4 regions of the Sporomusa intestinalis genome follow, and region 3 is predicted to be linked to each of the others. Evidence: riboswitches for the same ligand, from Rfam matches in the RefSeq annotation. Region 3 holds a riboswitch; each other region holds the start of a gene.
What was found. A riboswitch is a leader RNA that binds a small molecule or an ion and turns the genes downstream of it on or off. The one in region 3 is predicted to bind cobalamin.
Positions count from the first base shown of each region.

Region 1: it holds a riboswitch for cobalamin, as region 3 does, so the genes downstream of both, ACZ481_RS04125 (TonB-dependent receptor plug domain-containing protein) here and ACZ481_RS11705 (hypothetical protein) in region 3, are expected to answer to the same signal.
Region 2: it holds a riboswitch for cobalamin, as region 3 does, so the genes downstream of both, cbiD (cobalt-precorrin-5B (C(1))-methyltransferase CbiD) here and ACZ481_RS11705 (hypothetical protein) in region 3, are expected to answer to the same signal.
Region 4: it holds a riboswitch for cobalamin, as region 3 does, so the genes downstream of both, ACZ481_RS04135 (redox-sensing transcriptional repressor Rex) here and ACZ481_RS11705 (hypothetical protein) in region 3, are expected to answer to the same signal.

Region 1 covers NZ_AP042390.1:892,641-897,389, forward strand. The annotation lists gene ACZ481_RS04110 (hypothetical protein) at 126-338, shown strand; gene ACZ481_RS04115 (OmpH/Skp family outer membrane protein) at 364-816, shown strand; gene ACZ481_RS04120 (flavin reductase family protein) at 885-1,421, opposite strand; cobalamin riboswitch at 1,741-1,922, shown strand; cobalamin riboswitch at 2,252-2,427, shown strand; gene ACZ481_RS04125 (TonB-dependent receptor plug domain-containing protein) at 2,640-4,610, shown strand.
Region 2 covers NZ_AP042390.1:2,316,764-2,322,441, forward strand. The annotation lists gene ldhH (L-lactate dehydrogenase (quinone) large subunit LdhH) at 1-375, opposite strand, end outside; gene ACZ481_RS10660 (LutC/YkgG family protein) at 375-980, opposite strand; cobalamin riboswitch at 1,200-1,411, shown strand; gene cbiD (cobalt-precorrin-5B (C(1))-methyltransferase CbiD) at 1,544-2,632, shown strand; gene cbiE (precorrin-6y C5,15-methyltransferase (decarboxylating) subunit CbiE) at 2,617-3,243, shown strand; gene cbiT (precorrin-6Y C5,15-methyltransferase (decarboxylating) subunit CbiT) at 3,240-3,842, shown strand; gene cobM (precorrin-4 C(11)-methyltransferase) at 3,865-4,632, shown strand; gene ACZ481_RS10685 (cobalt-precorrin 5A hydrolase) at 4,636-5,678, shown strand, end outside.
Region 3 covers NZ_AP042390.1:2,504,169-2,509,846, forward strand. The annotation lists gene ACZ481_RS11700 (ribonuclease J) at 1-1,373, shown strand, start outside; cobalamin riboswitch at 1,955-2,134, shown strand; gene ACZ481_RS11705 (hypothetical protein) at 2,367-3,485, shown strand; gene ACZ481_RS11710 (helix-turn-helix domain-containing protein) at 3,927-4,238, opposite strand; gene ACZ481_RS11715 (helix-turn-helix domain-containing protein) at 4,389-4,613, shown strand; gene ACZ481_RS11720 (helix-turn-helix domain-containing protein) at 4,673-4,936, opposite strand; gene ACZ481_RS11725 (hypothetical protein) at 5,314-5,514, shown strand.
Region 4 covers NZ_AP042390.1:897,807-903,484, forward strand. The annotation lists gene ACZ481_RS04130 (TonB-dependent receptor plug domain-containing protein) at 1-1,940, shown strand, start outside; cobalamin riboswitch at 2,116-2,298, shown strand; gene ACZ481_RS04135 (redox-sensing transcriptional repressor Rex) at 2,506-3,168, shown strand; cobalamin riboswitch at 3,362-3,546, shown strand; gene ACZ481_RS04140 (sirohydrochlorin cobaltochelatase) at 3,710-4,633, shown strand; cobalamin riboswitch at 4,691-4,877, shown strand; gene ACZ481_RS04145 (nucleotide-binding protein) at 5,584-5,678, shown strand, end outside.

The sequences.
Region 1 (4,749 bases), 1.6 Mb from region 3:
CCTTAACTATTATAGGGCACGCTGCATAACAGCGTTTTTCAGCCCAAGATTTATATCCCTCAAATCTACCTCACATAAGGATGGGCGCCTGAATTTACTACTTGCGGTTAGGAGTTGTTTTATTTATGAAAAACCAACAAATCGAAAAGCTGACCCAGATGCTATTGGCCTGCGGCTACCATTCCGAACAAATTAGGCTGATCATTACTGAGACGCTGGACAGCCTTCCCGCTGAGGGGAGCCATTCTCGGGAACAGTCGGTCATTGAGGCCCTGGAAGGCTATGTGGAGTTTGCCACCAAATGTAAAATGACAAGCAACAAAGCAGTACAATACTAATAGAAGGAAGGTAATTCTATTGTCGATGAAAACAAAAGCGCTGATTCTGTTAACTTTAGTTGTGTTTTTGACCGGCCTCCTGGGGCTGGCGCAGCCCGGCGAGGCCGCGCGCAAAAAAAAGCCGGCTGTCTCGCCGGTCGGTGTAGTGGATTACAGTATTTTACTCAATCAGCATCCGGATAAGCCTGAGGCCGATAACAGGCTGCAGGCTGAGCATGAGCAGGCCAAACAGGAATATGACAGCAAAGCGGCCGGTCTCAGCGATGCCGGCAAACAGGAACTGGAGCTGCAGCTGCGGCAGCGGTTGGAGCAAAAGCGGCAGGAATTGCTAACCGCCATCACAACTAAAATTGATGCGGCTATCAGGGAAGTCGCAGCTGCCGAAGGGATTACGGTGGTGGTGCAAAAAAATGCCACCATTTATGGCGGTAAGGACATTACCAGCAATGTTCTGGAAAAATTAACCAAAACTAAATGACAGGGTATAGGTGTTCGCCCAAGGATTCATTAGGGCAGGCCGGGCAAGGCCGGCACTGCAAGCTTATACTACTCGATAATATACGCACTAACAATCTCTCCGTAATAAGCGATATGAAAATCCTTGTTTGCACCGTGAAATAAGCTGTCAACATCCTGTGGGTAAAATGTTTTCCTGTTTTCTGCGGTAATTTCACGCTCATCTTGTTTTTGCTTGTATATAACCCGGCACTCAAGCGTTAAAGGAAGCTCTTTGACAGCAGGAACCGAAATATGATTAGGTTTTTCCAGCGTCAGGTTAAGCTCTTTGATTTTATCCAGTTCACGACCGGATTTTGTCCCGCAAACCCCCAATATTTTTTTATCAAAAGCACCATAGGGTATATTTATTGTGAATTCCGGATTTTGTTCAAGTTGATGTTTGGTAAAACGGTTTTCTCTAACGAAAACTGTAAAAATCGGTTTTGACCATTCAATGCCGAGAGTACCCCAACCAATAGTCATAGAGTTCACTTTGTCATCGGCCTTTGTGGTCAGCAAAACGCCTGTTTTGACCGCTTTCATAATCTCATTAGCATAATCAAATACTTCAATTTCTTTTTTCACAGTAATATCCTCCTTTAAAAATTCGTTGTCTCTATGATACACTAACCTGCAAGCAGCAGAAAGTACGTACTTTTTGGTAAGATACTAACTAAAAGGGTACTATAAAAAGCAGGAAGGGCGTACATTTTGCTTTTTTGAATTGAATATTTTATGAATTTGTTGTTAATACTGCAGTGCAGGGTGGCGGGACCGCTGAAGCCGCTGTAGCAGCAGGAAGCGGGGGGTCGGCTATTGATTATTATAATCTTTAGAAAACAAGGGCAGTAAATATTGACAAAGGAAAAGATGTCCTGTATAATATGTACCATAACAGTGAAATTGAATATTGTTTGAGTTGGGTGCCCTTCAGGGCTTAATAGGGAAGTCCGGTGCGATGCCGGCGCGGTCCCGCCACTGTAACGGGGAGCAAGCTTAAGATATGCCACTGGGATAAAGATCCTGGGAAGGTTTAAGCAAGCAACGATCCGGAGTCAGGAGAACTGCCTAGCTGACAATCACCGTTTTACCCACGAGGTATGGGGAGGAGATTACAGTAAACACTTTTGAACCTGATTTATTCAGGTTGAATGTGTCCTTTTGCTGAATTTGCTCCTGGTATATTACCAGGAGTTTTGATTTAGTCACCACTGTAGAATTTCTCCCACCTGCAATAGCAGTTGGGAGTTTTCTTATTAGTTGCCATTTTTCTAAAACTCCTTTAAGTTATGCGCCTATTGGCACGGGTCTTTATGACCCGATTTTTTTTTCCAGAAGGCTGAACTGTCAATCCGGTTAAGGTCCTAGGCTGGCGTAGGGCTGACAATATATGTAGCAGAATTTGAGCAAAAAATTTTATAAAGACGAAGATAGGTGCCCTGAGGGCTTAATCGGGAAGCCGGTGTAATCCCGGCGCGGTCCCGCCGCTGTAAAGAGGAGTATTGTTCAACTGTGTCACTGGCTTGTTCCGGGAAGACAGAACAATATGATGAATCTGAGCCAGAATACCTGCCTATCTTATTACACACTGCACTTACGAGCGATAAGGAGGTGGGTTATGCCATACATAATAAAGCTTTCCCGGTGTTTTCATGGCCTAACCTGTAGAATACCCCTTGCTGTCACTGGTGAGGGGTATTTTTTACGGGTAATGCCGGACGGTGGCCCAAATTGCCGGCTGCCATAAGGGCTAGCGCAAGCAACTAATAGCAAAGGTAGACTAAGTAAGAGGAGAAGAGAAAAATGAGAGTAAGCAAGCACAACAGAAACATTGGTTTAGCGGCACTGTTGTTTTCCACACTGGCGCTGGCTTCGCCTGCCCATGCGGAGGATATCGAAGCTACAGAGGAATATGTCTGGGACACGATTTTGGTTACGGCGCAGCGCTATGAAAAAAAGGACCTGGATATCGGGGCGGCAACTGACGTATATACCAGCGAACAGTTACAGAACACCGGCGCCCGAAACCTGCAGCAGGCATTGGCCATGGCCACCGGCGTGATTTACCAGGCCAAAGGCCCCGGCGGGGCTTCGCTGGGATCTATGACCAGTAAAATTAGTATCAGGGGTGTGGAAAAAGGAACACTGCTGCTAATCAACGGCACGCCGGCCAATTTAAGAGGGTTGTATAATCTCGAGGATATGCCTCTGGAAAACGTGGAACGCATTGAGGTGGTCAAGGGCGGCGGGTCTGTTTTATATGGCAGCGAGGCTACCGGCGGTGTTATCAATATTATCACAAAGAAGGAAATGCCGAACACCGTTACTGTCGGCGGCGGCAACAAGGGGCAGCAAAACTATGCGCTGACGACGCAGGCCGGTAAGCTGGGTTTCAGCTATACCTATGATAAGTGGGGCGATGTTGGCAAAGTTTCTTCCAACTTGGCCACTCCGGAAATGTATAATGCATTTAATGGTTCGGAGAAAAATAATATTACCCTCAATTATGTTTTTGATGAAAATGTGGACTTAATGTACAGTCATAATGAATCAGTCAGCCGCTTTACCTATACCTTTGGTAAAGGCTATGACGCTAAATATGATTATCCTTATTTTATTGATGACAAGGCGCGCTACAATCGCCGGCACGATAATACCAAGGATTTTGTGCAGCTTAATGTGAAGCAGGGCGATTTAAAAGGCAATCTATACTATAATGCCAACAGTTTGCATTCTACCGGGATGGACTATTACAGTTCAACCGGCGAGAGCGACAAATATCCGCAATGGAAAGATTCCAAGGAGAAGAATCGCACATATGGTTTCGACCTGCAAAATATCTGGCAGACGAGCGGCAGTACGCTGTTATTTGGCGCAACCTATCAAAATGAGAGCTATACGCCGGAAGTGAAAGAAAGCACCCGCTATGAGCGCAATAATTATTCCCTTTACGGCCAATGGGAAGCGCCTCTGCGGGAGGCCGATACCTTTACGCTCAGTGCCCGGAAAAGCTGGACAGGCGGGGCTGCCGAAGATAAAAATTATCACAACTTCAGCGCCCAGGGACAGTTTGTCCATAAGCTGTCGGCCGACGCCAGTGTGTATGCCAGCATTGGCCAGTCCTATGTAATGCCAACTTTTGGCCAGATGTACTCCACTGGCGGTACTATGGTGGTCGGCGACCCCAATCTTCGGCCCCAGACCGGTATTCATTATGAAGTTGGCTGGAAGAAAAATCATAATAACCACAAATGGCGGGCGGCACTATTTAATTATGAGATTGAGGATAATATCAGCTTTAGCAAACAATCTGACAAATATTACGCCGTCAATGAGGATCTGAAAAATACGGGGATCGAGTTAAGCGCCGATATTCAGGGACATAACGGCTGGTCTTACCAGTACGGGCTGACCTACAGTGATCCCAAGGGCAGGGCAAAATCCGAAAAAACCGGCGTTAAAACCTATTGGGACAGAAACTTCGGCCGGCTGCAGCTCAATGGCGGGGCTACGTACCAGATGGATAAATGGACGGCCAGCCTCTCGGCGAATTACCTGGCCAAGCGGGTGCTTACGCCAAGCAATGCGCACTCTTTTGAAACCAAGCCTTATTTATTAACAAGCTTACATGTCAATTATGCCGTTGACGCAGTCAGTGAAATTAACTTGAGTATTGATAATGTGCTGGACAGGCAGGACAATGTCAACCATACCAGTTCGGCCTATTACACAACCCCCATTAATTACATGCTGAGTTATAAATATAAGTTCTAATATTATATTATGGGCAAATACCAGCCGTTTAAAGTGCTGGTATTTGTTTTTAGCACAGGGGACGGCACGGAACAGGGATGATCCCCGCAGTCATGGGCCGGAATATTGGAATTGTATTAACCGGAAGAAATATGTTTGA
Region 2 (5,678 bases), 190 kb from region 3:
CTCCAGGTCATGATTCAGGTGAATCTCCTCGGAGGCCATGGATTTGGATTTCACAATCCGTTTTACATTCTTTTCCCGGCAGAGATTGATAAGATATTTTTTCAGGGCTTCACCATCGTGGGCCCGGAACACTTTGGCGCCACGCCTGGTTGCTTCGGCTTCAAATTTAGCAGCCAGGTTGTCAATGTCGGCAACCGCCCCGATCTTCATCTGCCGGACCTGCTCGCGGAGGGCTTCCACATCGGCCACATTCTCATAGGCTTTGGCCCGCGAGACAGGGTAGGCCTCGGCAAAGCGGCCTAAGGCGCCGCGTAATATATCGTCATTCAGTTTCTCTTCTATTTCATTTTTTATATTCCGGTTGTTTGTATTCATTAACAATTACCTCCGTTAACTTCTTCATCAACGGCAATAATGATAAACCGGCTGGGGCCATGCACGCCGATTGTCAGCACCCGCTCAATGTCGGCCGTGCGGCTGGGACCGGTAATGAAACTAATATAACCACGGTCATATACCTTGGAGATTACCTCCATGGCTTCTGTTACACCAGGCACAACATGACCACTGTTCATAAAGGCAACATGAACAGGAGGAAGCATGGAAACCAGGCGGCTTTCAAAGGCCATGGCATCCTGGCAGACACTGCCTGATTCAGCGATGGCAAATTCCACCGCCGAAATGCCAATGTCGGCGCTCTCCGCATGCTCGGCAATGTCGGCCTGGTCGGTGTACAGAGTAACACCAAGCTCGGCCAGGGCGGCATTGATGCCGGCTGCTTGTTGCAGCGGGCTGTTGACAGCTACAATTTTGCGGGCATTTGTGTACTTAACAAGGCTGGTAATGACTGCGGCAGCTTCGGCTGCTGTTTTGACCCGGAAAACCTCAGCGGCGGCGTTTTTGGCCCTGGCCTCAAACTCTGAGAACAGGCTGAGGCCGTCGGCATAGGCTGTAAACGCTTGTTGCCAATGCTCACTCACTTTTTTCAAACTCTCCACTCCCCCAAATAAAAAATTAGATGTTTGGTATGATGGTCTGACCAGTGTAACATTCCGCATGGAGATGAAAAAATCCTGTTTGAATTCGCAAAAAATTGCATAATTTTTGCAATTAAGAGGCTAACTATTAAAATTCATAATTATTCGACCAGCCAGCAGGAAAATACATAACAATAGGGAATTATATTTAGGATAATAATTTGATAAGTGTAGGGAACGGGTGCTTCACGCTTAATAGGGAAGTCCGGTGCAATACCGGCACGGTCCCGCCACTGTATTGGGGATGCTGCTTAAATTTGTGCCACTGGGAAACCGGGAAGGCGAGTAGTCCGGCAAGTCTAGCTTTGGGTTTGGTGGATTACAAGGTCGCGATGAACCAGAGTCAGGAGACCTGCCTGTTCCGGCACATGCCGCTAGTACTTCATCTGATGAAGTACTGGGACCTACGGAAGATAGGCAGGTGTGGGTACAATAATCAGGCAAAAAATTTTCTTGTTTGGTATTTACCCCCTGCTCAAGGGGGTTTTTTGTTGTCTGATAAACCGATGCGCAAGGGGATTACCACCGGGACCTGTGCGGCTGCCGCTGCCAAAGCGGCGGTATTGGCCTGGAAAGGGCAGTCTGTGGCAGCAGTTGAGGTAATTTCACCCCAGGGGGTGGCGCTGGCAGTGCCGGTGGCCGGAAGCTCGGCAATTGCCGGCGGCGGTACGGCCTGGGTGATAAAGGATGCCGGTGATGACCCCGATATTACCAACGGGGTAAAAATTATGGCCGAAATGATGGTAAACGATGAGCCTGGCGTAGTGATTAAAGCCGGGGAAGGGGTCGGGACCGTGACCAAGCCGGGTTTAGCGGTACCTGTCGGTGAACCGGCGGTAAATCCCGGGCCGCGGGCCATGATTATCCGGGCGGTTGGGGAATGCCTGCCGCCGGGCAGGGGCGCGGTCGTGACAATCTCTGTGCCCGGCGGGGAAAAACTGGCTGCCAGGACGCTGAATCCAATCCTCGGGATTGTTGGCGGTTTATCCATTATCGGCACTACCGGTATTGTGGAACCGATGTCCGAAGAAGCGTTTAAAAATTCGCTTGTGCCGCAAATCAGTGTGGTGCAGGCACTGGGCTATGATGAGATCGTGTTTGCCCCGGGCAAAATTGGCCAGGATATTGCGATCAACCGTTATGGCATTCCGGCTGCCGCTGTTGTTCAGACCAGCAACTTTATCGGCCATATGCTGGAGAATGCCGTTAAATATGGTATGCGCCGGGTACTTTTATTCGGTCATCTCGGGAAAATCGTCAAAGTGTCGGCCGGCATATTTCATACCCACAACCGGATGGCTGATGCCAGACTGGAGACACTGGCCGCCTATCTGGCCGCCGGCGGCGCACCGCAGGCCGCGGTCGAGGAGGTTTTGGCCTCCACTACGACCGAGGCTGTCATGCCGATTATAGCCCGCTATAATATGACGGCTGTGTACAAGGTGCTGGCTGAGCGGGCCAGTGCCCGGGCCGAGCGGTATGTGTTCGGCGATTTGACTGTAGGAACCGTGATTGTGACCCTGAAGGGCGAAATACTGGGGCTTGACCAGACTGCCAGGGAAATTGGAGGCCATTTAGGATGGAACATCAGATAATCGTTGTGGGCATAGGCCCTGGCTCGCCTGATTATGTGCTGCCTGTCGCGAGCCGGATTATCGCCGGGGCGAAGGTTTTGGTGGGCAGCAAGCGGGCGCTTGACACATTCGGCTCAGCCCATCAGACCAGGCGGATAATCGATAAGGATGTTGAGGGCGTGCTGGATTTCATCGGGCAGCAGCTTGCCTGTGAGGATGTAATTGTGCTGGTGTCGGGCGATCCCGGCTTTTACAGCATGCTGACTGCCCTTAGGGGCCGGTTCGAACCTACGCGTATCCGGGTTGTTCCCGGCATCAGCTCTGTGCAGCTGGCGTTTGCCCGGCTGGCCGAAGTCTGGCAGGATGCGGCCTTAATCAGCATGCATGGCCGCGAGGCGGCCGATGAGCTGCTCCGATACCGGCCGGGGTATAAATTAGGTATTTTAACCGATCATCAGCATAACCCAGCCCATATTGCCCGTGTGTTGCTGGCGCAGGGGTGGCCGGAAACGGCCTGTGTCTGGCTGTGCGCCAATTTGTCTTATGATAATGAAGCGGTAGCGGCGCTGACCTTGGCTGACACAGCGGCAACCCCCGGGTTCGAACATAGCGTAATGGTGGTGAAGGCATGAACCATAAGCTGGGAATTCCCGACAGTGAGTTTATCCGCGGCGGCATCCCGATGACCAAGCAGGAGATCAGGATTTTAACCCTGGCGAAAGCCGGCATCGGTGCTGCGGACACGGTGATTGACATTGGCGCAGGTACCGGCTCGTTGTCGGTCGAGGCTGCTTTGCTGGCCAGCCAGGGGCGGGTATTTGCCATTGAGCGGGAAGCGGAAGGGGTTGACTTAATCAAGGCTAATGCCGCTAAATTTCAGGCTGCCAATGTGGAGGTCATACTGGGCTCTGCCCCGGAGGCGCTGGCAGGACTGCCGGCGGCTGAGGTTATTTTAATTGGCGGCAGCGGCGGCAGGCTGTCTGAAATTCTCAGTTGCGCCGACGGGTTGTTGAAGCCGGGAGGCAGAATGATTATCACGGCAGTTACGGTAGAGACCTTAGCTGCCGCCCTTGGCAGCATGCGGCAACGGCCTGAATACCAGGTGGAAGCCTGCTGCGTTCAGGTTACCCGGCTCCAGCAGGCTGGCGCCAGCAATATGTTTAAAGCACTTAATCCGATTTATATAATTGCCTGTGATAAAATGGGCAGCTGCCGCAACATTACACAGTGAAGAAGAAAGGAGCACAAGTAAAATGCATGTATTTTTTGTAGGAGCCGGACCTGGCGACCCTGAGCTCATAACCGTGAAAGGGCAGCGTCTATTAGGCCAGGCGGATATTATTATCTATGCCGGTTCGCTGGTAAACCCGGCGCTGCTGTCGCTGGCCAAAAACGGGGCTGTGATTTACAACAGCGCTTCTATGACCCTGGAAGAGGTTATTGCCGTGATGGCGGCGGGGGTTAAGGACCAGAAGCTGGTAGTCAGGCTTCATACCGGTGATCCCAGTATTTATGGCGCCATCCAGGAACAAATGGATGCACTGGCGGCCCGGAATATTACCTTTGAGGTTATACCGGGGGTTAGTTCCTTCCTGGCCACCGCGGCGGCCTTAAAGCAGGAATATACCCTGCCTGACGTGTCGCAAACAGTAATTATTACCCGCCTGGAAGGCCGGACGCCGGTGCCGGAGAAAGAAAAACTGGCGGCGCTGGCCAGCCATGAAGCAACGATGTGTATTTTTTTGAGCGTCCATATGCTCGATAATGTGGTTAAAGAGCTTGTTGACGGCGGTTATCCCTGGGAAACCCCTGTGGCTATTGTCCAGAAGGCTTCCTGGCCTGATCAGCAAATCTTCCGCGGCACACTGGCCACGATTGCCCAGGTTGCCCGGGAGAGCGGGATTGACCGTACGGCCATGATTGTTGTGGGGAAAGTCTTACATACCGATTATGCCTTATCCCGCTTGTACGCTCCTGAGTTTGGCCATATGTTCAGGCAGGCACAGGAGGAGGGTCGGTAGGTTGTGAAGCTGGCAGTCATTTCCGTGACTAATAAAGGGGCTGAACTGGCAGGGCGCTTAGCGCCCTGCCTGGGGGCCAATGTTGATTTATATGTTAAGGCTGGGCGCAATCCGATCAATTCACCGCACTCCTATCAATCCTTAAGTGAGCTGGTTCAGGAAATATTCCCGCGGTATGAAGGGTTTATCTTCATTATGGCAACAGGTATTGTGGTAAGGGTTATTGCCCCCTATGTCAAGGATAAACGGATTGATCCGGCTGTGGTGGTCATGGATGATGGCGGCAACTTTGCCATTAGCCTGCTGGCCGGACATATCGGCGGCGCCAATGATTTGACCCGGCTGATAGCGGCCGCTGCCGGCGCCACCGCGGTTATTACCACCGCTACCGATATTGCCAGCCTGCCGGCTGCAGATGTGCTGGCAGTTAAGCTGGAGCTGGAAATAGAGCCTTTTTCCGCCTTAAAGACAATCAATTCGGCAATCGTCAATGGTGACCGGGTCGTATTTTTTATTGATCATGCCTTACCCGGGTATGAGCGCTATTTTGATTTGGCGGCGAAACAGGGGGTTGAGCTGGCCTGTCTTGATGAGCTTACCTGCCAGGATGGGTACGATGCGGCGGTAATTATCACAGACCGGAATCTTGCTGTTGAGAAGCCTCATCTCTATCTGCGGCCGGCCAGTCTGGCCGTTGGTGTGGGCTGCCGCCGCGGCGCCACCGGCGGGGAGGTCCTGGCCGCGATCAAACAGGCCTGCGGCGAGATCGGCCGTAGTGTCAAGAGTATTGCCGTGATTGGCAGCACGATTGTCAAAGAGCATGAGATCGGGCTCTTGGCGGCGGCGGAGCAACTGGATGTGCCGATTGAATTTTTCAACAATGAACAGCTGGCCCGGTGTATTGAACAAAATAAATTATCATTATCTGATTTTGTTAATGAAACGATAGGAGTGGGAAATGTATGCGAACCAGCAGCAATTCTAACAGGGCAGAGCAGCAACCTGCTGTTGACGAAAACCAAGTATCACAAGGTAACTGTTGCCAT
Region 3 (5,678 bases):
TGACCCTGGGGATTTTAGAGGGACGCCTGAAGGAAAACAATGTTCCGGCCAGCAATCTGCATGCCGTAAAATCCGGGGACCAGATCCAAATCGGCCATTTTTCCATTGGCTTTATCCGGGTAAGCCATAGCATCGCCGATGCGGTAGCTTTATCCATTAAAACGCCTGTAGGTGTCATAGTCCATACGGGAGATTTTAAACTTGATCAAACACCGGTTGACGGTAAAGTCACTGATTTTCACAAATTTGCCGAATTAGGCGACCAGGGGGTGCTGGTGCTGCTGGCAGACAGTACGAACGCCGAGCGGCCCGGCTATACGCCAAGTGAGAAATCAGTGGGCGTTACCTTTGATGATGCCTTTCGCAATGCGCGGGAACGAATTATTATTGCCTCTTTTTCATCCAATATTCACCGGATTCAACAGGCTATTGACACAGCCTGCAAGTACCGGCGCCGGGTGGCCATCCTGGGCCGGAGTATGGTGAACGTTGTTACGATCGCCTTAGAACTTGGTTATTTAAATGTTCCCGAGGGCGTTATTATTGATATTGACGAAATTAACAACTATCCCTCATCCAGCATCGTTATTTTAACAACAGGCAGTCAAGGGGAACCCATGTCGGCCCTCACCCGGATGGCCATGTCGGATCATAAGAAAGTTGAAATTATTCCCGGTGATACTGTAATTATCTCGGCTACGCCAATACCGGGCAACGAGAAGCTGGTGTCACGGACGATTGATTATTTATTCCGCCAGGGCGCCGAGGTTGTTTATGAATCCACCTCAGGCATCCACGTATCCGGCCATGCCAGCCAGGAGGAGCTTAAGCTGATGCATAATCTGCTGCGGCCGAAATTCTTTATCCCCGTACATGGCGAATACCGGCATCTGATTAAGCATTCTAAACTGGCCCAGTCTTTAGGCATGGCCAAGGAAAATATTTTTGTTGCCGAAAACGGCCAGGTCCTGGAATTTACCGCGGACAAGGGCGCTATAACCGGCAAGGTAACCTCAGGCAATGTCCTGGTGGACGGCCTGGGGGTCGGCGATGTGGGGAATATCGTCCTCCGGGACCGCCGCCAACTGTCGCAGGACGGGATACTTATCATTGTTGTCACTATGGATAAGCAGCGCGGTCAGGTAGCTGCCGGCCCGGACATTGTATCCCGCGGTTTTGTCTATGTCCGTGAATCCGAGCAGCTGATGGAGGATGCCAAGGAGCGGGTTAAACAGGCCCTGGATAAATGCGAACTCAATAATATTACCGAATGGGCCACAATTAAGTCTAATGTTCGCGATACCCTGGGCAAATATTTATATGAACGCACCCGCCGGCGACCCATGATTCTGCCTATCATTATGGAAGTCTGAAAAGCTGCTTGCCGCTTCAGTCAAAGAAAACACGGCTTGGGCCGAGCTGGGGCGAAAGCGGAAGCCGGGTTGCCCTTATCCAGGGAAAACTAACCTTTCTATCCTGAAAAATACATTTTTCATTCTTTGCTGGTGCCAGCGTAATGGCATGAGTGTCTATCAGGATAAAAAAAGCCCTGCCGCAGTTAGTTAGTCTAATTGCGGCAGGGCTTATAGGTTGGGGCCTGGTACCAGCTTCTAAGAAGGCGACAACAGCGGCTAAATAAACCAGAAAAAGAGTAAGGCTAATAACAGCACCCAAAAATGGGATAACAGAAAAAATATGATCGCTGCCAAAATCAACCAGAATAGCATAAATCTAATCCCACCCTCTGCTTGTTATCTATTACATATTATGTTTGGTAAAGAAATATGCTACCGCCAGGCAGTGAGACAAACACAGCGAATAAATGTGTCAGAGTATACGCCTGACGGTGGCTGTAACCAATAAATCCTCAATCATCTATTTACAAATGTGTTTGGCCTGATCTATACTAAGGGCAAGAGAATTTTTGTGCTAATTTATCCCATATACACCATTAACAGCATAATGTGGGGATAGGTGCCCTTCGGGGCTTAATAGAGAAGTCCGGTGCAATACCGGCACGGTCCCGCCACTGTAACGGGGAGCAAGCCTGCAAGTGCCACTGAGCAATCGCTTGGGAAGGCGCAGGCGAGCGATGAACCGGAGTCAGGAGAACTGCCTGCCCGGCAATCGCCATTTGTACCTGCGAGCGACAGGGCGGGGATTACGGCAGCGTAAACACGCAAACACTTTCCTTGCAGGAGAGTGTTTTTGTCATTCTGCCAGAAGTTAAAAAATTTTTCTGTGGGCATATGAACGACTAGACCCTAATGGGTGGCGTCCTAAAGGGCTTGACTCAAGCCAAGTTTTTCTGATGAGGACGTTCTCGTTGAAAAACATTGCCATGAGGCAAAAAGGAGAGGAACAGCATGAGTCTGATCGACTGGTTTTCCCGGTTGTTTGTGAAAGAAGCCAAGCATTATGTCTTTACACCGGTAACAGCGGATGTGGAAAGGATTGTGTTCCAGGAGGGACAACACTATTTTCGCCTGCGCCTGGCGGAAATGTTCCTTAAGGATGACCGGAAGCTGTTTCGCAAGGTTGTGCCAGTGGTTTCCTCTGTGGTCGGTTTGCAATTCGGCGCCAATGCGGCCCAGCAGCTGCCCAGCGTGGCCGGTCCGCTGGCGCTTAACCTGGATGAAAGCTCGCTGGGACATGGCGTGGAGCTGAATTACTCCCTGACCAACCTGGTGCCTTATCGCGGCGGCCGGGTGTCGATTAGTGCCGCCTTACTGGCCTATGTCAACAAAGACTATTTTCAGTCTTTTTTAAGTCTTGCCAATAGCATTTCCAGCCTGCTGACCATCGGCCAGCTGTCAACCACTCTCAAAGTGGTCGACAGTGCGGTCAGCGCGCTGCAGGACCTCTTAGCCGGCGGGGATAAAGACATCCGTCTGGTGTTTCACAATGAATACGCCGGAACAGACAGCCTGGGCGGCGTATCGCTCCAGAACGGCTATTTTGCCGTGATTAAGGCCGATGCCGCCAAGTTCAACCCGGAAAAGCTGTTCGTAAAAAATTCGCAGCTCTACTGGGGTGACGACCAGACACCGGCCAGGCCGCTTACCGGTTATGACTACATGCTGTTCAGCGTGGAAGCGGCGCTGTACCGGGACGACTTCCGTTATTTTGCTGAGTACAACAGCTTGCTCTATACGGCCATTGAAAAGGGCATGATCAATAAAAGCGAGGGCGATGCCGTTATCCGGGCCGGTATGCTGGCTGTATTCAAATCAGATGATCTGACCTATGTTGATAAAACGCGGGTAGCGGCCGCACTCAAACAGGAATATGAAGAACGGCTCTCGCTGCAGGGTAAATTAAAAGGAACAATCGCTGCCGACGGGCAGTGGCTGAACACCAGGGCGCTGGCAATCAACCCGGACGGGGTGTGGCGGCAGATTGAGCCGCTATTGGCTGAACCACGGGATGATGCTGCTATTGCCGGCAAAATCTTTAGGCTGATCGAAAACGGCAAAATCGCCTGAAACTTAATTTGCGAACCTAAAGAAACGATCAGGCCCTAACGGGCACAGGCTGGATGAAAATAGCGTCACAACCTGGTATTTTTTCCATATGAGAAATACTATCATAAAACCGGAAAGTTAACCTTTCTATCCTGAAAAATAGCATTTTATATTCTTTGATGGTGCCGTTATAACGACATGACTGTCTATCAGGATAAGAAAAGACTTGGCTTGGGCCAAGTCCTTTGGGACGATACCCTTTAGGGTATCGTCGTTCTTATGTCCACAGAAATTATTTTTTAACTGCTGGTAGACTAAAAAAGGTACACCGGCCATCAACCTGCGGTGTACCTTTTAATGTTCCGGCTTATAAACCTAAAAAACCGACTCTATAAAGCCGGTTATGCAGCCTGAACCTATTTTTTACTTATTATTCCCTCGGAAACGGGAAGGTAGAAAAAATTACTGGATATCATTTTTCATTCGCTCCAGAAACAATTGCAAAGCCTCTCTCTGGCCGGGAGTGAGAGTTTTAGCAATGGTTACTAATTGCTTGATATCTATTGGTATTTCCGTATCATCATCAGAAAAGAATTCACTTAAACTTATTCCTAAGCCAGCACATATTTTACTCATAGAATCAACGGTAGGCTGTTTTTCACCTAACTCAATCTGCCTTACAAAACCCTGTGACAGTCCTGCTATAGCCGCGAGTTTATTCGTACTATACCCTTTTAATTCACGTAGTTCAATAATGCGTTTTGTGATATCCATTTTTAACCACCTTAAAAATAATTCTAAAAATAATTCTATAGTAATAATAGCATATATCACTATCGGAAAAATAATATCATAGTATTGACTGATTAATTCTATAGAATTAGAATGTTAAGCATAAGATGTACTAAAAAGGAGGATGAGAAAATGACGCTGGAAAAATTGCGGACTATGAAAAATATGTCGCAGCAAAAACTGGCGAAGGCAGCAGGCTTAACGCAGGGATATATTTCCGAACTTGAGCGTGGCGCAAAAAAAAATCCTGGCCAGGTAGTGGTAAAAAGGTTAGCAAACGCTCTTAATGTATCCACTGATATGATTTTAGGACTATTTCCTGATACATTGCCTGCCAATGCCAAAGAAAAGTTGTAGCGGCCTAGGAAATGAGGTTGCAAAACGAAAACCGACCAAGCCGGCCGGTTCCTTACGTACTATTTTTTTATATAGGGACTACTTATTTCAATGGGATTAAAGAAAGCCGCCACATCGATTTCTAACCCTTCCGCGATTAGAAATAACATATCTATAGAAAACGCGGAATTAGCCTGGGGAGCTTCAATTTTAGATATATGGCTTGCACTGACTTCAATTTTTTCAGCTAATGCTTCTTGGCTTAATCCGCGTATATTCCGATAAAAAGCTACCTTTCTACCGATTTCTCTATATTTTTCTACATACCTTTTCGGTTTCCGCAATACTTATCCACCTCCTGCGTTCATTATACTGGGGATGGAAATGCCATTGCACTTCACAAATAATATAATATTGTTGCATTGCTTGTGAAATAAATGGTATTATATGGTGAAAAAGATAATGGTTTTGCCGCTGTTTTAATATATATACGACATATCTTCTCTACGTCTTTACTTAATCCTGTTAACAAATACCTGATTTATGGAAAAGTTCGCTCAACAGCAAAAACAGTTTTGCCATATAGCTTGACCTTGACCGTAAGCCAGAGCCTACCGGTCTTGCAACCGGATCAGGACTGAAAAGATCATCTGATAAGCCGATAAGGCTTCGTCAAACAAGGCGAGCCTTTGGATATTACGACTAGAGGAGCTATTGAGGGATGCTTAAAAGGAAAAAGAGACTGACAGTAAAAAAAAGACAGGAATATGATGCTTTATGTGATAAAATCCGGGAACTGAGCCTGGAATATGATCTGTTGGACAAGGAGAAAAAAGACATAACGGAAATAAATAAGCGCCTGGGTATGCTGTTGGATCAATGTTTTGCCTTTGTGCGCAGAGAATATTACAATAAAAATTAAACTGCCTGGTTTGGCCAGGGACGCGTAAGTATAAGAACACCAAAGCCGGGAAGTGATCCCGGCTTTGGGCCGTACTGGTGAGTCCTCCAAGCGAATTATTGGCCGGCGTAATGATAGCGGCCAGCATTACAGTTTATAAATTAATATTGCGGATAAGCTACTAT
Region 4 (5,678 bases), 1.6 Mb from region 3:
ATGCCTGGCTGTGTGCTATGGTGGCCGGCACGCTCTTAACACAGTGGCCAGGGGTTTCCTACGCCGAAGAAGTGGATGCATATGTGCTTGATCAGGTAGTGGTTACAGCCAATCGGGTACCAACCAAGCTTTCCCAGGCAGCGGCTAATGTTTCAATCATCGATAGAGAGGAGATTGAAAACGGACATTATAAGAGCCTGGCCGATGTGTTAAAACATGCCAATGGCGTTGAAATACGACAGCAGGGTTTTCCGGGGGCGGAAGAATATGTCCGCCTCAATGGTGATGAGCGGGTGCTCATCCTGATTGATGGACGTCGGGTGAATTTAAATAAGAAACCAGGCCATGGTCAGGCGACCTACAATCTAAATGTTCTTCCCTCCCTAAGCAATATTGAGCGCATTGAGATCGTAAAAGGAGCGGCGTCAGCAATATATGGCTCAGACGCTGTAGGTGGTGTTATTAATATTATTACCCGGCAAGGCGGCGAAAGTCGTTCGACTCTTGATATCGGAGCCGGCTCCTGGGGGTATAGGCAGTATGAGCTTACCACAGCAGGCGCTGAGGAAGGCTGGAACTGGTTTATTACAGCAGGGAAAGAAGAGCAGGATCACTCTGCCTATAAAGATTTTAAATTTGGCACCGTAAAAGATATGCCGAACAGCGCGTATGATCAGAAAAACATGACAATCCGTATTGACAGGGAATTAAGCGACACGACCTCACTGACATTCAGCGCGGAGCATGCTGACGACCATAAGGGGCAGCCTTATAAGCCACTTGGTTTTATAAACCATAATCCCAGTGCGTATTTAGATACGCTTACCAATAACTGGGATTTGACATATAATATGGATAAATCATCAACAACCCCGGGATACTTGCGCTTGTACCAAAATTATCATAAGTATGAATTGCATGATACCGATGAGGATTCGATGTACAACAATAAGGAAACCGGCATTGCCTGGCAGGATGGCTGGCACCTAGATGACAAAAACCTTTTGGTCGGGGGCGTGGAATGGCGCAATACCCGGGTGCAGCACACCTCAATGGGTAATCAGGAAATTACCAATAAGGCAGCATACTTGGAAGACCGGATGCAGCTAAATGACAAATGGATTCTGACTCCAGGCATCAGGTATGACCACCATAGTACGTTCGGTTCCAAGGCAACGCCGCGGGCTTCATTGAACTACCAGATGGATGAAACCACAGACATGTACATATCGTGGGGCAAGGTTTTTAATGCGCCGCTGGTAGATGATTTATTCTGGCCGGAGGAGGGTAGTGAGTATGAGTATGGAGGGCAAATCTACCGATACAAGCTGGTCGGCAATACCAACCTAAAACCTGAAACCGGCTATACGACGACAATAGGCATCAATAAAAAATTGGATAAGCGGACATATGTTAAGGCCAGTTATTTCCAAAGCAAGCTGCACGATGCAATTGACTGGGGCTCATATACATATGATGACAGCGGTATCTCTACAACTGTATATACACCGTCCAACATCAACGAATTACGCAAAAAGGGTGTCGACATAGAATTACGGCGGGCTATTTCGCCACTCTGGACTGTTATGACAGGATATTCTTATTTAAAGGTTGAGGAAAAAACTGGTGCTGCCTATATTCAGGACCCGGAAAACTCGCAGCCAAACGGTTACCGGCTAGGGGTTAGCTATGCCGATGAAAAATGGAATATTGATATTGATGGCACGGGGGCTACCGGGCGCAGTGCAACGAGGTTTACCTCTTCACGCTACTGGATTGTGGATCTGGCTATGAATTATTCTATTGATAAGCATGCCCGCGCCTATTTCAAAGTTAATAACTTAACAAATCAAGATTATGAATTAGTGGGAGATTCCCAACTTGGCTCGTTCCCCATGCCAGCCCGCAATTATCAGTTAGGCGTGAAATATTCCTTTTGAGGTTACAGCCAAAGTGATTTGATATAAGACCCAAAAATAGTTTCTGATTATACTAAGAGGTTGTGTTTTGCCTCTACCTCTTTAATGTAAGGTTACATCAAATCAAAACCGAAGGTGTTTGACAACTCCTGTCACAAATGGTATTATTAACATGTATAATATTCAGACATTGTAATTAAATAATCATGAGTTAGGTGCCCTTATGGGCTTAATAGGGAAGCCGGTTAAACACCGGCGCGGTCCCGCCACTGTAATGGGGAGCAAAACCAAGATATGCCACTGAGACATAACTGTCTTGGGAAGGTTTGGTGGAGTGATGAGCCAGAGCCAGGAGAACTGCCTAGCTGACAGTCACCGTTTAACCCACGAGCGATGGGGAGGGGATTACAGTCGCACCGGCTTGCTGTGGCATTTACTGCCAGGTTGGCTTTGTGTTTGCTGCTGAATTCACTCCTGGTCATTGACCAGGAGTTTCTATTTAGTGTGCGCTGTAAAAATTTCCCGGCTGTCGTGGCAGCCGGGTATTTAATTTTTTATTCATTTTTACGGGAAAGGGAGATGCGAAATGATAAAAACAAGAGATGATATATCTAAGCTGACGATAACCAGGATGGCAATCTATTATAACGCCCTGAAAAAAATGCTGGATGATGGCGAGACTATGTGCCTGTCCATTCAAATCGGCCAGCGTACCGGCATAAGCTCGTCGATAATACGCAAAGACCTGTCCTCTTTCGGTGAGTTCGGCACCAAGGGTGTCGGCTACAGGATTGATTTTCTGCTGCAGTGGATTGGTGAAATTCTGGGCTACAATACGGTTTGGAACACCATTGTGGTGGGCATGGAGATGCCTCTGTTATCGATAAATTGTTACCAGAATTTCCTGCCGCCCGGCTTCCGGATCACTGCGGTTTTAGACATGGATGAGCGGAATTACGGCGTCAGGATCCCTGAACTGGGTTTAACAATTGAAGCCCTGCGGAATCTGGAGACTGTGGTGTTGAAAAAGCAGGTGAGTATCGGGTTGGTAGCGGTGCTGCCCGAACAGGCCCAACTCGTTACTGACAGGCTTGTTGCAGCCGGTGTTGCCGGTATAGCCAATTTTACCCAGACCCAGGTAACAGTGCCTGAAGGCATTGCTCTGATCCAAATCAACGCCGGCCCGATGATCAGCCAGCTTTCCTATGATTTGGCCCGCCCTGTGCCTGCTCTGCGGTCTATTATTTGATGGCGTGGCAGTTGTAAATCGCGCTGCTAAAGCGGCAGCGATTTTCCCTGCGCCGGTTATGGAAAGCGAAGCTTCTGCAGCTTTCCTTTGGACCGGGTATAATATTCACTATATTCTGTATAAAACAGGATGTGTTTGACAATAGCTGATAACGGATGCTATTATTGGTAATAAATAAGCTGTTTTTCTGAAAATTGAATAGTAGGAGCCAGGTGCCTTAAAGGGCTTAATAGGGAAGTACGGTTAAAAGCCGGCGCGGTCCCGCCACTGTAATGGGGAGTTAGCCTAAGATATGCCACTGAGACGCAACCGTCTTGGGAAGGTTTGGGTGTAACGATGAACCAGAGTCAGGAGAACTGCCTGTCTGTCAATCACCGTTTTTACTCACGAGCGATGAGGAGGGGATTTAGAATATCAATTGCGGTTAATTGTTACGGTTATCTGGATTGATTTCCTCTGAACAGAACCCTCCCGGCCTGCGCCAGCGAGGGCTTTTATTTTTGTGGTACCTATGTGGGAGATTATGGAGGAGGCAATAACTATGGAGCAAGAGCAAAACAAGTCATCAAAAAAGGCTATTGTCGTTGTTAGCTTTGGAACTTCTTATCAGGAAACCCTTAAACTAAATATTGAAACTGTCGAAAACAAAATCCGCGCTAGTTTTCCCGAATATGAGGTGCGGCGGGCTTTTACTTCGCGTACCGTCATCAAACGTTTAGCCGCTGCCGGCGTTCAGGTTGATAATGAGATCCAGGCCTTACAGCGCCTGCAGGACGAAGGCTACAAGGAAGTATACCTCCAGCCTTTGCATATCGTGGCAGGTGCCGAATATGAAAAAATCAGGGTCCTTGTTGCCCATTACGCCCATGCCAAGGAAAAAGCTTTTGATAAAATCCGTTTGGGCCGCCCTCTGCTGTATTGCATGGGTCATGAGAATCATCCCGATGACTACGAAATTGCCATTAATGCATTAAAGACGCAGCTGCCTGCCGATGATGGCGCCAGCGCTGTGGTGCTTATGGGCCATGGCGGTATGCATCCGGCTAATGCTGCTTACTCGGTGTTGCAGCTAAAACTGGCAGACGCCGGCTTAAACAATGTTTTTGTGTATACTGTCGAAGGTTTTCCGTCTTTAAGCCGTATTATTGACAAACTGAAACTGCAACAGGTGAAAAAAGTTACCCTGATGCCATTTTTGCTGGTGGCTGGTGATCATGCAACCAACGACATGGCCGGGGATGAGGAAGATTCGGCGAAGTCGCAGTTGTTGGCGGCCGGCTTCCGTGTTGATGTATATTTCCATGGTTTAGGAGAGAATACCGCCATTCAGGATATCTATGTAAACCATCTCCGCTCTGCCATCGCCCATCCACTTCATGGCCACCGCCAGGCTGGGGGCAACTGCAGTCCCGGCCACAGCCACGCCTGCGGCAAAAGCCACGGTCACCGGCACGGACAGTCATAAGCCGGAAGTTGGTTATTGGCCGCTACCGTGTGGCTGGAAGCAGCCGGACTGATTTAACAAAATACAGCTGAAACAGGTGCCCTGCGGGGCTTAATAGGGAAGTCCGGTGGAACACCGGCGCGGTCCCGCCACTGTAATGAGGAGCAACTCCAATTATGCCACTGCGACGCCACCGAAGGAGGCTAGTGCCGAACACACCAGAAGTGTGTCGACGGTGCGACGCCACCGAAGGAGGCTAGTGCCGAACACACCAAAAGTGTGTTGACGGTGCGACGCCACCGAAGGAGGCTAGTGCCGGACACACCAGAAGTGTGTCGACGATGCGACGCCACCGAAGGAGGCTAGTGCCGGACACACCAGAAGTGTGTCGACGGTGCGACGCCACCGAAGGAGGCTAGTGCCGGACACACCAGAAGTGTGTCGACGGTGCGACGCCACCGAAGGAGGCTAGTGCCGAACACACCAAAAGTGTGTTGACGGTGCGACGCCACCGAAGGAGGCTAGTGCCGAACACACCAAAAGTGTGTTGACGGTGCGACGCCACCGAAGGAGGCTAGTGCCGAACACACCAGAAGTGTGTCGACGGTGCGACGCCACCGCTGCTAGCAGGTCGTGGGAAGGTTTGGAGGAGCGATGAGTCAGAGCCAGGAGAACTGCCTGTTTGACAATCACCGGTTGACCTACGAGCGATGGGGAGGGGGATTTTGCGATAACGCTTTTATAAAGCCGCAATAAACTCCTGGGTTAAGCTCAGGAGTTTATTTTTAGTTATTGCATCAATCGCAACAGCGGGTTTTTTGCGTCTACCAGAATTTATAAAAGAAATTCCGTGACATAAGAACGATTATACCCTAAAGGGCACAGGCGGCTTCTGCCATCGTCCCCAAGGACTTGACATAAGCCGAGTCTTTTCTTACGAATTGATGGAGAGAGGAATACAAGAGAAAAAAATGAAAAAAATTGCGTTTTACGGCAAGGGCGGGATTGGAAAATCGACAACAGCAGCCAATGTAACGGCGGCCCTGGCGGAACAGGGACACGCTGT